2 regions of the Streptomyces sp. NPDC048255 genome follow, and region 1 is predicted to be linked to the other one. Evidence: riboswitches for the same ligand, from Rfam matches in the RefSeq annotation. Region 1 holds a riboswitch; the other holds the start of a gene.
What was found. Region 1 has a riboswitch for glycine ahead of gcvT (glycine cleavage system aminomethyltransferase GcvT). Riboswitches for the same ligand answer to the same signal wherever they lie in the genome.
Positions count from the first base shown of each region.

Region 2: another riboswitch for glycine. It lies ahead of gcvP (aminomethyl-transferring glycine dehydrogenase); the one in region 1 lies ahead of gcvT (glycine cleavage system aminomethyltransferase GcvT).

Region 1 covers NZ_JBEZMA010000004.1:197,211-202,612, forward strand. Annotated here, with positions in the region: gene AB0D94_RS06250 (enhanced serine sensitivity protein SseB C-terminal domain-containing protein) at 1-389, opposite strand, end outside; gene AB0D94_RS06255 (enhanced serine sensitivity protein SseB) at 451-1,197, opposite strand; gene AB0D94_RS06260 (AAA family ATPase) at 1,347-2,027, opposite strand; glycine riboswitch at 2,209-2,312, shown strand; gene gcvT (glycine cleavage system aminomethyltransferase GcvT) at 2,478-3,593, shown strand; gene gcvH (glycine cleavage system protein GcvH) at 3,706-4,086, shown strand; gene glyA (serine hydroxymethyltransferase) at 4,102-5,358, shown strand.
Region 2 covers NZ_JBEZMA010000027.1:79,442-84,843, forward strand. Annotated here, with positions in the region: gene gcvP (aminomethyl-transferring glycine dehydrogenase) at 1-2,516, opposite strand, end outside; glycine riboswitch at 2,714-2,812, opposite strand; gene AB0D94_RS21805 (PRC-barrel domain-containing protein) at 2,925-3,323, shown strand; gene AB0D94_RS21810 (DNA polymerase IV) at 3,320-4,774, opposite strand; gene AB0D94_RS21815 (MerR family transcriptional regulator) at 4,862-5,402, opposite strand, start outside.

The DNA.
Region 1 (5,402 bases):
CGGTCCAGGCCGGTCGCGATCCGGCGCAGGTCGGCCCAGGGAACGCCGAGGCCGCCGCCCTGGGCGTGCGGATTGAGCCACAGTCCCCAGCGGTCGGGGTAGAGGGCGCGGGCGATGTCCCGCCCGGTGACCACCTCGTAGCCCCGGTTCCAGCCGCTGGCGGCCAGTTCCTGGGGCGAGGTCACGCAGGGCGCGTAACCCAGGCTCTCGACCTCCATGCCCCCGTACTGGGCGTCCGGGGAGCCCGGCCGCCCTTGCCAGAGCAGCATCCACAGCCGGCCCTCGGCGAGGGCGTGCAGGAGTGACTCGTAGCTCTCATAGCGCCCGGGAGTCACCTGGCGCAGCATGTGCTCGACCTGCCCGGCCGCGGCCGTGCCTGACGCACTCACCCGGTACCCCTCTTCGTCTCTTCTTCCGCCCGTCGTCAACGCGTGAACAGCTTAAGCGGCGCTACGGGACGTAGAAGGGGCGTACGCGCTCACGAATCCAGTCGGTCACCGGGTCCTGCGCCGCGTCCAGGAGGATCAACTGCACGGGCCAGGGCGCCGGGACGCGGGCCAGGGCCCGCCCGAGGGCCTCCATCGGGGCGCTCTGCGTCCCGGGGTCCCATCCCACCAGGCGGACGCCGATGAACAGCTGCGGCTCCCCGCCCTCGACGCTGGCGAGGCAGCGGTGGGCCGCGGCGACCGCCCCGACGGCGCGGAACTCCTCGGCGGCGGCGGCCAGGAAGTCCACCGGGTCGTCCTGCCAGTCGGGCTCGTACAGCCGGACCCGGCCGCCGGTGGCCGGGCCGTCGAGCGGGGTCCGGCCGGTGCGGCACAGCTCGGCGACGGCGGCGGGGGGCAGCGGGACGCCGACGGCGCCCTCGGGGTTCACGGCGATGCCGAGCTGCGGGGGCAGCCCGCGGGCGAACTCGACGGCGGGGGCCACGGCGAAGTCCATGCCGGGGCCGACGCAGGCGCGGAACTGGGCCTCGGAGCTGTACACCGGGACGTACGCCGCCCCGCCGATGTCCATCGTGGGCAGGCTGAGGCCGGCCGAGTCGGGGCCGCCGCCGCCGGGCAGCGGCACCCAGACCATGCTGCGCCCGAGCACCTCCAGGATCCGCCCCCCGGCGTCCGGCTGCCCGAGCGCCGCCCCGAGCACTTGCTCCAGCTCATTGTCCGGCCAGCCGCCGCCGCTGCCGTTGCCTTGCATGTGCCGCTGCCTCCGTCTGTGGTCCCGCCGAACGTCGTGCCGAGGTTATCGGTGCGGCGCCGCTGCTGGGGCTCCGCCCCAGACCCCGCTCCTCAAACGCCGGAGGGGCTGGATTTCACGCGGGTCCGGGCAGAGCCCGGCACCGGCGCTCAGCCGTGGAAGGCGATCCGGCTGACCGCGGCAGCGGAGCGGCGGTCCAGGAGGGTCACCGAGGCGCAGCCGGCCGGGGGGAGGCCGGACTCGGCGTCGCGGAGCAGGCGGGCCACGGCCCCGCGGTGCCGGGCGAAGGCGTACGCGGACACGTGCCGGCCCCGGGCGGCCTGCCCGGCCAGGGCTTCCTCGGCGCTGCTGTCCAGCAGCAGGAGGTGCAGCGCCCGGCCCCGGCGGCGCGCGGAGGCCGCGAGCAGGGCCCGTACCCAGGTCTGCGTACCGCAGTCGTGGACGACGACCGAGGCGCCGGAGCGCAGGGTCCGCCACAGCCCCCAGTAGTGGTCGGCCCGGACCAGCGGCCGGTACACGGCGTACGGCAGCGCGGCCGGCATCCGGCGCTCCCAGCGCTCACGGGTGTCCTGGGAATCGATGGAGCCGCCCGCGGCGGCCGCCCGCTTGATCAGGGTGCTCTTGCCGCCGCCCGGCAGGCCGGAGACCACGACGATGTCCCCCTCCGCGAAACCGAGCCGCTGGGGGCCGCCGACGCCCGGCCCGCGCAGGTCCCGGACCCGGCCGAGACCGGCTTCCGGCGCGGTGGTGCGCCCGCGCGCGCCGCGCTGGGGCGGTACCCCGTCCACGGTCCCGGTCGTCGCCAGCAGTCCGAATCTCCGCACAGTGATCGCCTCCCCCGAATCGGGTCACCAGGACCCTTGCCCACTGAGTGTAAAGAGACGGTAATCCGGCAGTCCCGGTTCCGGTCCGGCCGTCCGAAGCCCGGACAGACTTCCGGGCCCGCACGCCCGATCACGACCGTGGCGTGCAATGATGTGCGCCATCTGGACCAACTGCATACCGGCCGCTTGAATCCGCGCGGGAGAGTCCCGGCACGCCGCAAGGCCGTGCGCGGGCGCCGAAGGAGCAAGAACCTCCCTTGAATCTCTCAGGCCCCGTACCGCGTGGATGAGGCAGATCTGAAAAGCGAGCTGCGCCGCAGCAGCTCCACCCAAGGTGCAAGTCGACGCTCCCCGGTGACCGGGGGCTCTCGGCGAACCTCTCAGGTTCCGATGACAGATGGGGAGGAACGTCCTCGTCATGTCATGTCGATGCCCTGGGACCCGGGAGCCACACCCATGAGCACTGCCCCCCGTCTGACCGCCCTCGATGCGCTGCACCGTTCCCTCGGTGCGACCATGACCGATTTCGCGGGCTGGGACATGCCGCTGCGGTACGGCAGCGAGCGCGACGAACACAACGCCGTGCGCACCAAGGCCGGCCTCTTCGACCTCTCCCACATGGGCGAGATCACGCTGACCGGCCCCGAGGCCGTCAAGGTCCTGGACTACGCGCTGGTCGGCAACATCTCGACCGTCGGTGTCGGCCGCGCCCGCTACACGCACATCTGCCAGGAGGACGGCGGAATCGTCGACGACCTGATCGTCTACCGCCTGGGCGAGACGGAGTACATGGTCGTCGCCAACGCCTCCAACGCCCAGGTCGTCCTGGACGCCATCACCGAGCGCGCCGCCGGTTTCGACGCCGAGGTCCGTGACGACCGCGACGCCTACGCGCTGCTCGCGGTGCAGGGCCCGGAGTCCCCCGGCATCCTCGCCTCGCTCACCGACGCCGACCTGGACGGCCTCAAGTACTACGCCGGCCTGCCGGGCACGGTCGCCGGGGTGCCCGCGCTGATCGCGCGTACGGGCTACACGGGCGAGGACGGCTTCGAGCTGTTCGTCTCCCCCGAGCACGCCGTGGAGCTGTGGCAGGCGCTGACCAAGGCGGGCGAGGGCGTCGGCCTGGTCCCGGCCGGCCTGTCCTGCCGCGACACCCTGCGCCTGGAGGCGGGCATGCCGCTGTACGGGCACGAGCTGAGCACCTCCCTCACCCCGTTCGACGCGGGGCTGGGCCGGGTCGTGAAGTTCGAGAAGGAGGGCGACTTCGTCGGCCGCGCCGCCCTGGAGGCCGCCGCCGAGCGCGCCGCCACGAACCCGCCGCGCAAGCTGGTCGGCCTGATCGCCGAGGGCCGCCGCGTCCCGCGCGCCGGGTTCCCGGTCGTCGCCGGCGGCCAGGTGATCGGCGAGGTCACCTCGGGCGCGCCCTCCCCGACCCTGGGCAAGCCGATCGCGATGGCGTACGTGGACGCGGCGCACGCCGCGCCCGGCACCTCCGGCGTCGGCGTCGACATTCGCGGTACGCATGAGCCGTACGAGGTCGTGGCCCTGCCGTTCTACAAGCGGCAGAAGTAGTTCCGCGACGATCTCCGCTGTACGGCAGGGCCTCCGGGCAGCCGTACGGCTCCGTCTCAGTACCCAAGACCACTGTTCGTATCCACTCCCCCGCATCCAGGAGAATCAGGTCATGAGCAACCCCGAGAAGCTGCGTTACACCAAGGAGCACGAGTGGCTGTCGGACGCCGTGGACGGCGTCGCGACGGTCGGCATCACGGAGTTCGCGGCCAACGCGCTCGGTGACGTCGTCTACGCCCAGCTCCCCGAGGTCGGCGAGACCGTGACCGAGGGCGAGACCTGCGGCGAGCTGGAGTCGACCAAGTCGGTCAGCGACCTGTACTCCCCCGTCTCCGGCGAGATCGTCGAGTCCAACCAGGACGTCGTGGAGGACCCCTCGCTGGTGAACTCCGCTCCCTTCGAGGGTGGCTGGCTCTTCAAGGTGCGCATCTCGGAGGAGCCCAAGGACGTGCTCTCCGCCGAGGAGTACGCCGCCCTCACCGCCGGTAACTGACCCCAGGGGACCCTGATGTCTGTACTGAACACCCCTCTCCACGAGCTCGACCCGGACGTCGCCGCCGCCGTCGACGCCGAGCTCGTGCGCCAGCAGTCCACCCTGGAAATGATCGCGTCGGAGAACTTCGCTCCGGTCGCCGTCATGGAGGCCCAGGGCTCGGTCCTGACCAACAAGTACGCCGAGGGCTACCCCGGGCGCCGCTACTACGGCGGCTGCGAGCACGTCGACGTGGTCGAGCAGATCGCGATCGACCGGATCAAGGCGCTGTTCGGCGCCGAGGCCGCTAACGTCCAGCCGCACTCGGGTGCGCAGGCGAACGCCGCCGCGATGTTCGCGCTGCTCAAGCCGGGCGACACGATCATGGGTCTGAACCTGGCCCACGGCGGTCACCTGACCCACGGCATGAAGATCAACTTCTCCGGCAAGCTCTACAACGTGGTCCCGTACCACGTCGACGAGAGCGGCCAGGTGGACATGGCCGAGGTCGAGCGCCTCGCCAAGGAGTCCAAGCCGCAGCTGATCGTCGCCGGCTGGTCCGCGTACCCGCGCCAGCTGGACTTCGCCGCCTTCCGCCGCATCGCGGACGAGGTCGGCGCGTACCTGATGGTCGACATGGCGCACTTCGCCGGTCTGGTCGCCGCGGGTCTGCACCCGAACCCGGTGCCGCACGCCCACGTCGTCACCACCACCACGCACAAGACCCTCGGCGGTCCGCGCGGCGGTGTCATCCTGTCGACGCAGGAGCTGGCCAAGAAGATCAACTCTGCGGTCTTCCCGGGTCAGCAGGGCGGCCCGCTGGAGCACGTGATCGCGGCCAAGGCCGTCTCCTTCAAGATCGCGGCCTCGGAGGACTTCAAGGAGCGCCAGGTGCGCACCCTGGAGGGCGCGAAGATCATCGCCGAGCGCCTGGTGCAGCCCGACGTCACCGAGGTCGGCGTCTCCGTCCTCTCCGGCGGTACGGACGTCCACCTGGTCCTGGTCGACCTGCGCAACTCCGAGCTGGACGGCCAGCAGGCCGAGGACCGGCTCCACGAGATCGGCATCACGGTCAACCGGAACGCCATCCCGAACGACCCGCGGCCGCCGATGGTCACCTCGGGTCTGCGGATCGGCACCCCGGCGCTGGCCACGCGCGGTTTCGGCGCGGAGGACTTCACCGAGGTCGCGGAGATCATCGCGGCCGCGCTGAAGCCCGCCTACGACAGCGAGGACCTCAAGGCGCGCGTCTCCGCGCTCGCCGCGAAGTTCCCGCTGTACCCGACGCTCTAAGCAGCGCCACGGGAGGGGCCCGGCCTTTGTCTGCGCACAGGCCG
Region 2 (5,402 bases), on a different contig from region 1:
ATCAGACGCTTGGCGATGTCGTCCACGCTCACGCCCGTCGCCTTCGACAGCGGGCGCAGGTCGATGATGCACTCGTGCGCGACCAGGTTGCCCGGGCCGGTGTAGAGCACCGGGTAGTGCGGCTCCAGGCGCTTGGCGATGTAGTTGGCGCCCAGCACGGCCACCTGGGTGGCGCGCTTGAGGCCCTCGCCGCCCATGAGGCGCACGTACGACCAGGAGATCGGCAGGATGCCCGCCGAGCCCCACGGAGCGGCCGAGATCGGACCCACGCCCGTCTCGGGGCCGGCCGTCGGCTGGAGCGGGTGGTTCGGCAGGTACGGGGCCAGGTGCGCCCGGACACCGACCGGGCCGACGCCCGGACCGCCGCCGCCGTGCGGGATGCAGAAGGTCTTGTGCAGGTTCAGGTGCGAGACGTCGCCGCCGAAGTGACCCGGCTTGGCCAGACCCACCAGGGCGTTGAGGTTGGCGCCGTCCACGTAGACCTGGCCGCCGGCCTCGTGCACCTGGGCGCAGATGTCGGCGACGTGCTCCTCGAACACACCGTGCGTGGACGGGTAGGTGATCATCAGCACGGAGAGTTCGTCGCGGTACTGCTCGATCTTGGCGCGCAGGTCGTCCGCGTCCACCTCGCCGTCGTCGGCGGTCTTGACGACGACGACCTTCATGCCCGCCATGACGGCGCTGGCGGCGTTGGTGCCGTGCGCGGAGGACGGGATGAGGCAGACGGTGCGCTGCTCGTCGCCGTTCGCGCGGTGGTAGGCGCGTACGGCCAGCAGCCCGGCCAGCTCACCCTGGGAGCCGGCGTTGGGCTGGATGGAGACCTTGTCGTAGCCGGTGACCTCGCAGAGACGTTCCTCCAGCTCGGTGATGAGCGTGAGGTACCCCTCGGCCTGCTCGACCGGGGCGAACGGGTGCAGCTGGCCGAACTCGGGCCAGGTGACCGGCTCCATCTCGGTGGTCGCGTTGAGCTTCATGGTGCAGGAGCCCAGCGGGATCATGCCGCGGTCCAGCGCGTAGTCCTTGTCCGAGAGCTTGCGCAGGTAACGCAGCATCGCGGTCTCGGAGCGGTGCTGGTGGAAGACCGGGTGGGTCAGGTAGTCGTCCGAGCGCAGCAGACCCTCGGGCAGGGTGTCGGCCGTGGTCCCGTCGAGCGCCTCGATGTCCGCGGTGACACCGAAGGCCGCCCAGACGGCCTCGACGTCCGCGCGCAGGGTGGTCTCGTCGCAGGCGACGGAGACGTGGTCGGCGTCGGCCTGGTACAGGTTGACCCCGCCCTCGCGGGCAGCGGCGACGACCTCGGCCGCGCGGCCCGGGACACGGGCCGTGATCGTGTCGAAGTAGGCGCCGTGCACGGTCTCGACCCCGCCGGCCTTCAGGCCCGCGGCGAGCAGGGAGGCGTAGCGGTGGGTGCGGCGGGCGATCGTCCGCAGGCCGTCCGGGCCGTGGTAGACGGCGTACATCGCGGCCATGACGGCCAGCAGGACCTGCGCGGTGCAGATGTTGCTGGTGGCCTTCTCGCGGCGGATGTGCTGCTCGCGCGTCTGCAGGGCCAGGCGGTACGCCTTGTTGCCGTCCGCGTCCACGGAGACGCCCACGAGGCGGCCGGGCAGCGAGCGGGCGTGCTTGGCCTGGACGGCCATGTAGCCGGCGTGCGGGCCGCCGAAGCCCATCGGGACGCCGAAGCGCTGGGTGGTGCCCACCGCGATGTCCGCGCCCAGCTCGCCCGGGGAGGTCAGCAGGGTCAGGGCGAGCAGGTCCGCGGAGACGGTGACGATCGCACCGAGCTCGTGCGCCTGGTCGATGACCGGCTTGATGTCCCGGACCGCGCCGGAGGCGCCCGGGTACTGGAGCAGCACGCCGAAGACACCGCGCTCGGCGATCTCGGCCGGGATGCCGTCCGAGAGGTCCGCGACGACGACCTCGACGCCCGTGGGCTCGGCGCGGGTCTCGATCACGGCGACGGTCTGCGGCAGCGCGTCGGCGTCGATCAGGAAGACACCGCCCTTGACCTTGCCCACGCGGCGGGCCAGCGACATCGCCTCGGCGGCCGCGGTGCCCTCGTCGAGCAGGGAGGCGCCGGAGGTCGGCAGGCCGGTCAGGTCGGCGACGACCGTCTGGAAGTTCAGCAGCGCCTCGAGGCGGCCCTGCGAGATCTCCGGCTGGTACGGCGTGTACGCGGTGTACCAGGCCGGGTTCTCCATGACGTTGCGCAGGATCACCGGCGGCGTGAAGGTCCCGTAGTAGCCGAGACCGATCATGGAGGACAGCACCTGGTTGCGGTCGGCGAGCGAGCGCAGCTCGGCGAGCACCTCGGCCTCGGTCCGCGCCTCGGGCAGGTTCAGCGCCTCGGCGGTCTTGATCACATCCGGTACCGCGGCGGCGGTCAGTTCGTCCAGGGAGCCGTAGCCCACCTGGGCGAGCATCTTCGCCTGCGCCTCGGCATCCGGGCCGATGTGGCGCTGCTCGAAGGGGATGCCTCGCTCCAGCTGGGAGAGCGGAATGCGGTTGGCGGTCATGTACGGAGGCCTCCTGGTCGTATGACCTGCGAGGGGCACCACGGCGCGGGCACCCGGACGGCCTCCCCCTCTGTCATCTCAACCTGAGAGCTTCACCGGGCCTCACGGGGGTCTCCCGAGAGATCCGGCTTTCACCGTCGGTGAGGAGAGGAACCTGCACTGAGTGCCCGGTACCCGCTCCTGCTTTCCAGAGTGGCCTCGTCCGTGCGGTACGTATGCCTGAGAGATTCCGGGGAGGATTTGCTCCTTCGGCGCCTCCGTCACGTTCTCTCGGAGGACTCTCCCGCACAGGGTCGACAGCCATCACCCAGCCTACCAGCGAGGATCCGGACCCTCCCCGAGTGGCCTCCGCTCCCGATATGCACTTCTGTAGTCATTACGGAGCAGTTGCGACCATTTGGAGGGACCGTGCAGACCGACATCGATCCGCGCAGCCTGATCGGCCGCAAGGCGTTCGACCGCAATGGCACCAAGATCGGCACCGTGGACGAGGTCTACCTCGACGATGCCACGGGCACCCCGGAGTGGGCCGCCGTCCGGACCGGGCTGTTCAGCCGGGACGCGTTCGTCCCCCTGGAGCCGAGCGAGCTGGTGGGCGACACCCTGCGGGTGCCCTTCGAACGCTCCCTCATCAAGGACGCCCCGGACTTCGGCGTCGGCCGCCACCTCTCCCCGGAACAGGAACTCCAGCTCTACCACCACTACGGCCTGGACGTGACCCTCCCCAGCGAGTTCCACCAGCCGCCCGCCGCCGACCCCGACCGCGATTTCGGCCGCCTGGCCGGGGAGCAGGGCGCGGGAAGCTAGGACCTGTCCGCGGGCACGGCGGACCCCTCCCCCACCAGCGGCAGCGGATCGGACGGCTCCAGCTCCGGGTCGTCCACCCGGAAGGTCCGCACCCGGCCGGGCGCCGATCCCGGCTGCTCGAACCGTACGGTCACCCGCCCGACCCCGCTGCCCTGCACCCATCCGGGCCCGTACACCGCGTGCCGTACGTCGCTCCCGGCCGCCCAGCGCCGCTCGGCGGCCGGCTCCGGCTGCGGGGGCGCCTCCGCGCCCTCCTGGGCCCCCGGAGCCCCTCCGGGCTCCCCACCCGGCCCAGCGGCCGCCTCAGGCCCCGCCGTCCCGCTCTCCCCGGCAGTGCCGCCCTCTCCGGCCGGCCCGCCCTCCGCGGCCGGCTCGGCGGCCAGTGCTTGCGCGAACAGGTCCTCCTGCGTGTAATCCGCCAGCCCGGTGACCCCCACCCCCAGCAGACGCACCCCTCCCGTGGTGTCCACGGACTCCAGCAGCCGCGCGGCGGCCTCCCGCACCACCCCCGCGTCGTCCGTCGGCCCGCGCAGCGTCTCGGACCGCGTCAGCGTCGAGAAGTCGTACCGCCGCACCTTCAGCACGATCGTGCGCCCCGAGTGCCCCGACCCCCGCAAGCGCTGTACGCACCGGTCGGCGAGGCGCTGGACCTCGCCGCGGATCCGGACCCGGTCGTGCAGGTCCACGTCGAAGGTGTCCTCGACCGACACCGATTTCGCGTCCCGCTCCGCGACCACCGGCCGGTCGTCCAGCCCCAGGGCCATCCGGTAGAGCCCGACCCCGTGCGAGCGCCCCAGCATGCGGACCAGCTCGTCCTCACCGGCCTCGGCCAGCTCCCCCACCATGGTGATCCCGGCCCGGCGCAGGTGCTCCCCGGTGGCCGGCCCCACCCCCGGCAGGGTCCGCACCGACATCGGGGCGAGCAGCTCGCGCTCGGTGCCCGGCTCGATCAGCAGGAGCCCGTCGGGCTTGGCCTCCTCGGAAGCCACCTTGGCCAGCATCTTGGACCCCGCCAGCCCCACGGACCCGCTGAGCCCCGTGGCCGCCCTGATGTCCGCCCGCAGCCGCTCGCCCGCAGCCCGGGCCCCGGGCCCGTCGAAGGCCGTACCGCCCGCCTCCAGGTCCACGAAGGCCTCGTCGAGGCTGAGGGGCTCCACGAGCGGTGACAGCTCCCGCAGGAGGGCCATGACCACGTCGCTGACCTCGCGGTAGAGGCTGAAGCGCGGAATCAGGCAGGCGCCGTTCGGGCAGAGCCGCCTCGCCTGCCCCATGGGCATCGCCGAGTGCACCCCGAACCGGCGGGCCTCGTACGAGGCGGTGGCGACGACCCCGCGCGGCCCCAGTCCCCCGACGATGACCGCCTTCCCGCGCAGGCTCGGCTTCGACGCCTGCTCCACGGCGGCGTAGAAGGCGTCCATGTCCAGGTGCAGGATGGTCGGCGCGGCTCTCACACCCCGATGGTCCCTCACGCCTCTGACAACGCGGCCGACCCGGCGGACCGGGTCCCGGCCGGGCGGGCGGGCCTCAAGAGCAGGTGCTCAGCCGGCCCGGTTGCGCCGGGCCGCCAGTTCGTCGGTCGGGTTGTGCCCGACCACGGTCTCGCCGGTGTCCACGCGCTCCCCGTGCAGCTGCGACAGCGCGTTCTCCACGTCGCCCCACACGACGCCCACGGCGATGCCGAAGACGCCCTGCCCGCCCTGCAGCAGGCTCACCACCTGGTCGGGCGAGGTGCACTCGTAGACGGTGGCGCCGTCGCTCATCAGCGTCAGGCGCTCGAGGTCGGAGAATCCGCGGTCGCGCAGGTGCTGCACGGCGGTGCGGATGTTCTGCAGCGCCACCCCGGTGTCCAGGAAGCGCTTGACGATCTTCAGGACCACCACGTCCCGGAAGCTGTACAGGCGCTGGGTGCCCGAGCCGTAGGCGGGGCGCACGCTGGGCTCCACCAGCCCGGTGCGCGCCCAGTAGTCGAGCTGCCGGTAGGTGATCCCGGCCGCGGCACACGCGGTCGGCCCGCGGTAGCCGACCTGCTCGGGCGCCGGGTCGCCGCTCACCGGTCCGACCGGTGTCGACTCCGGCTGG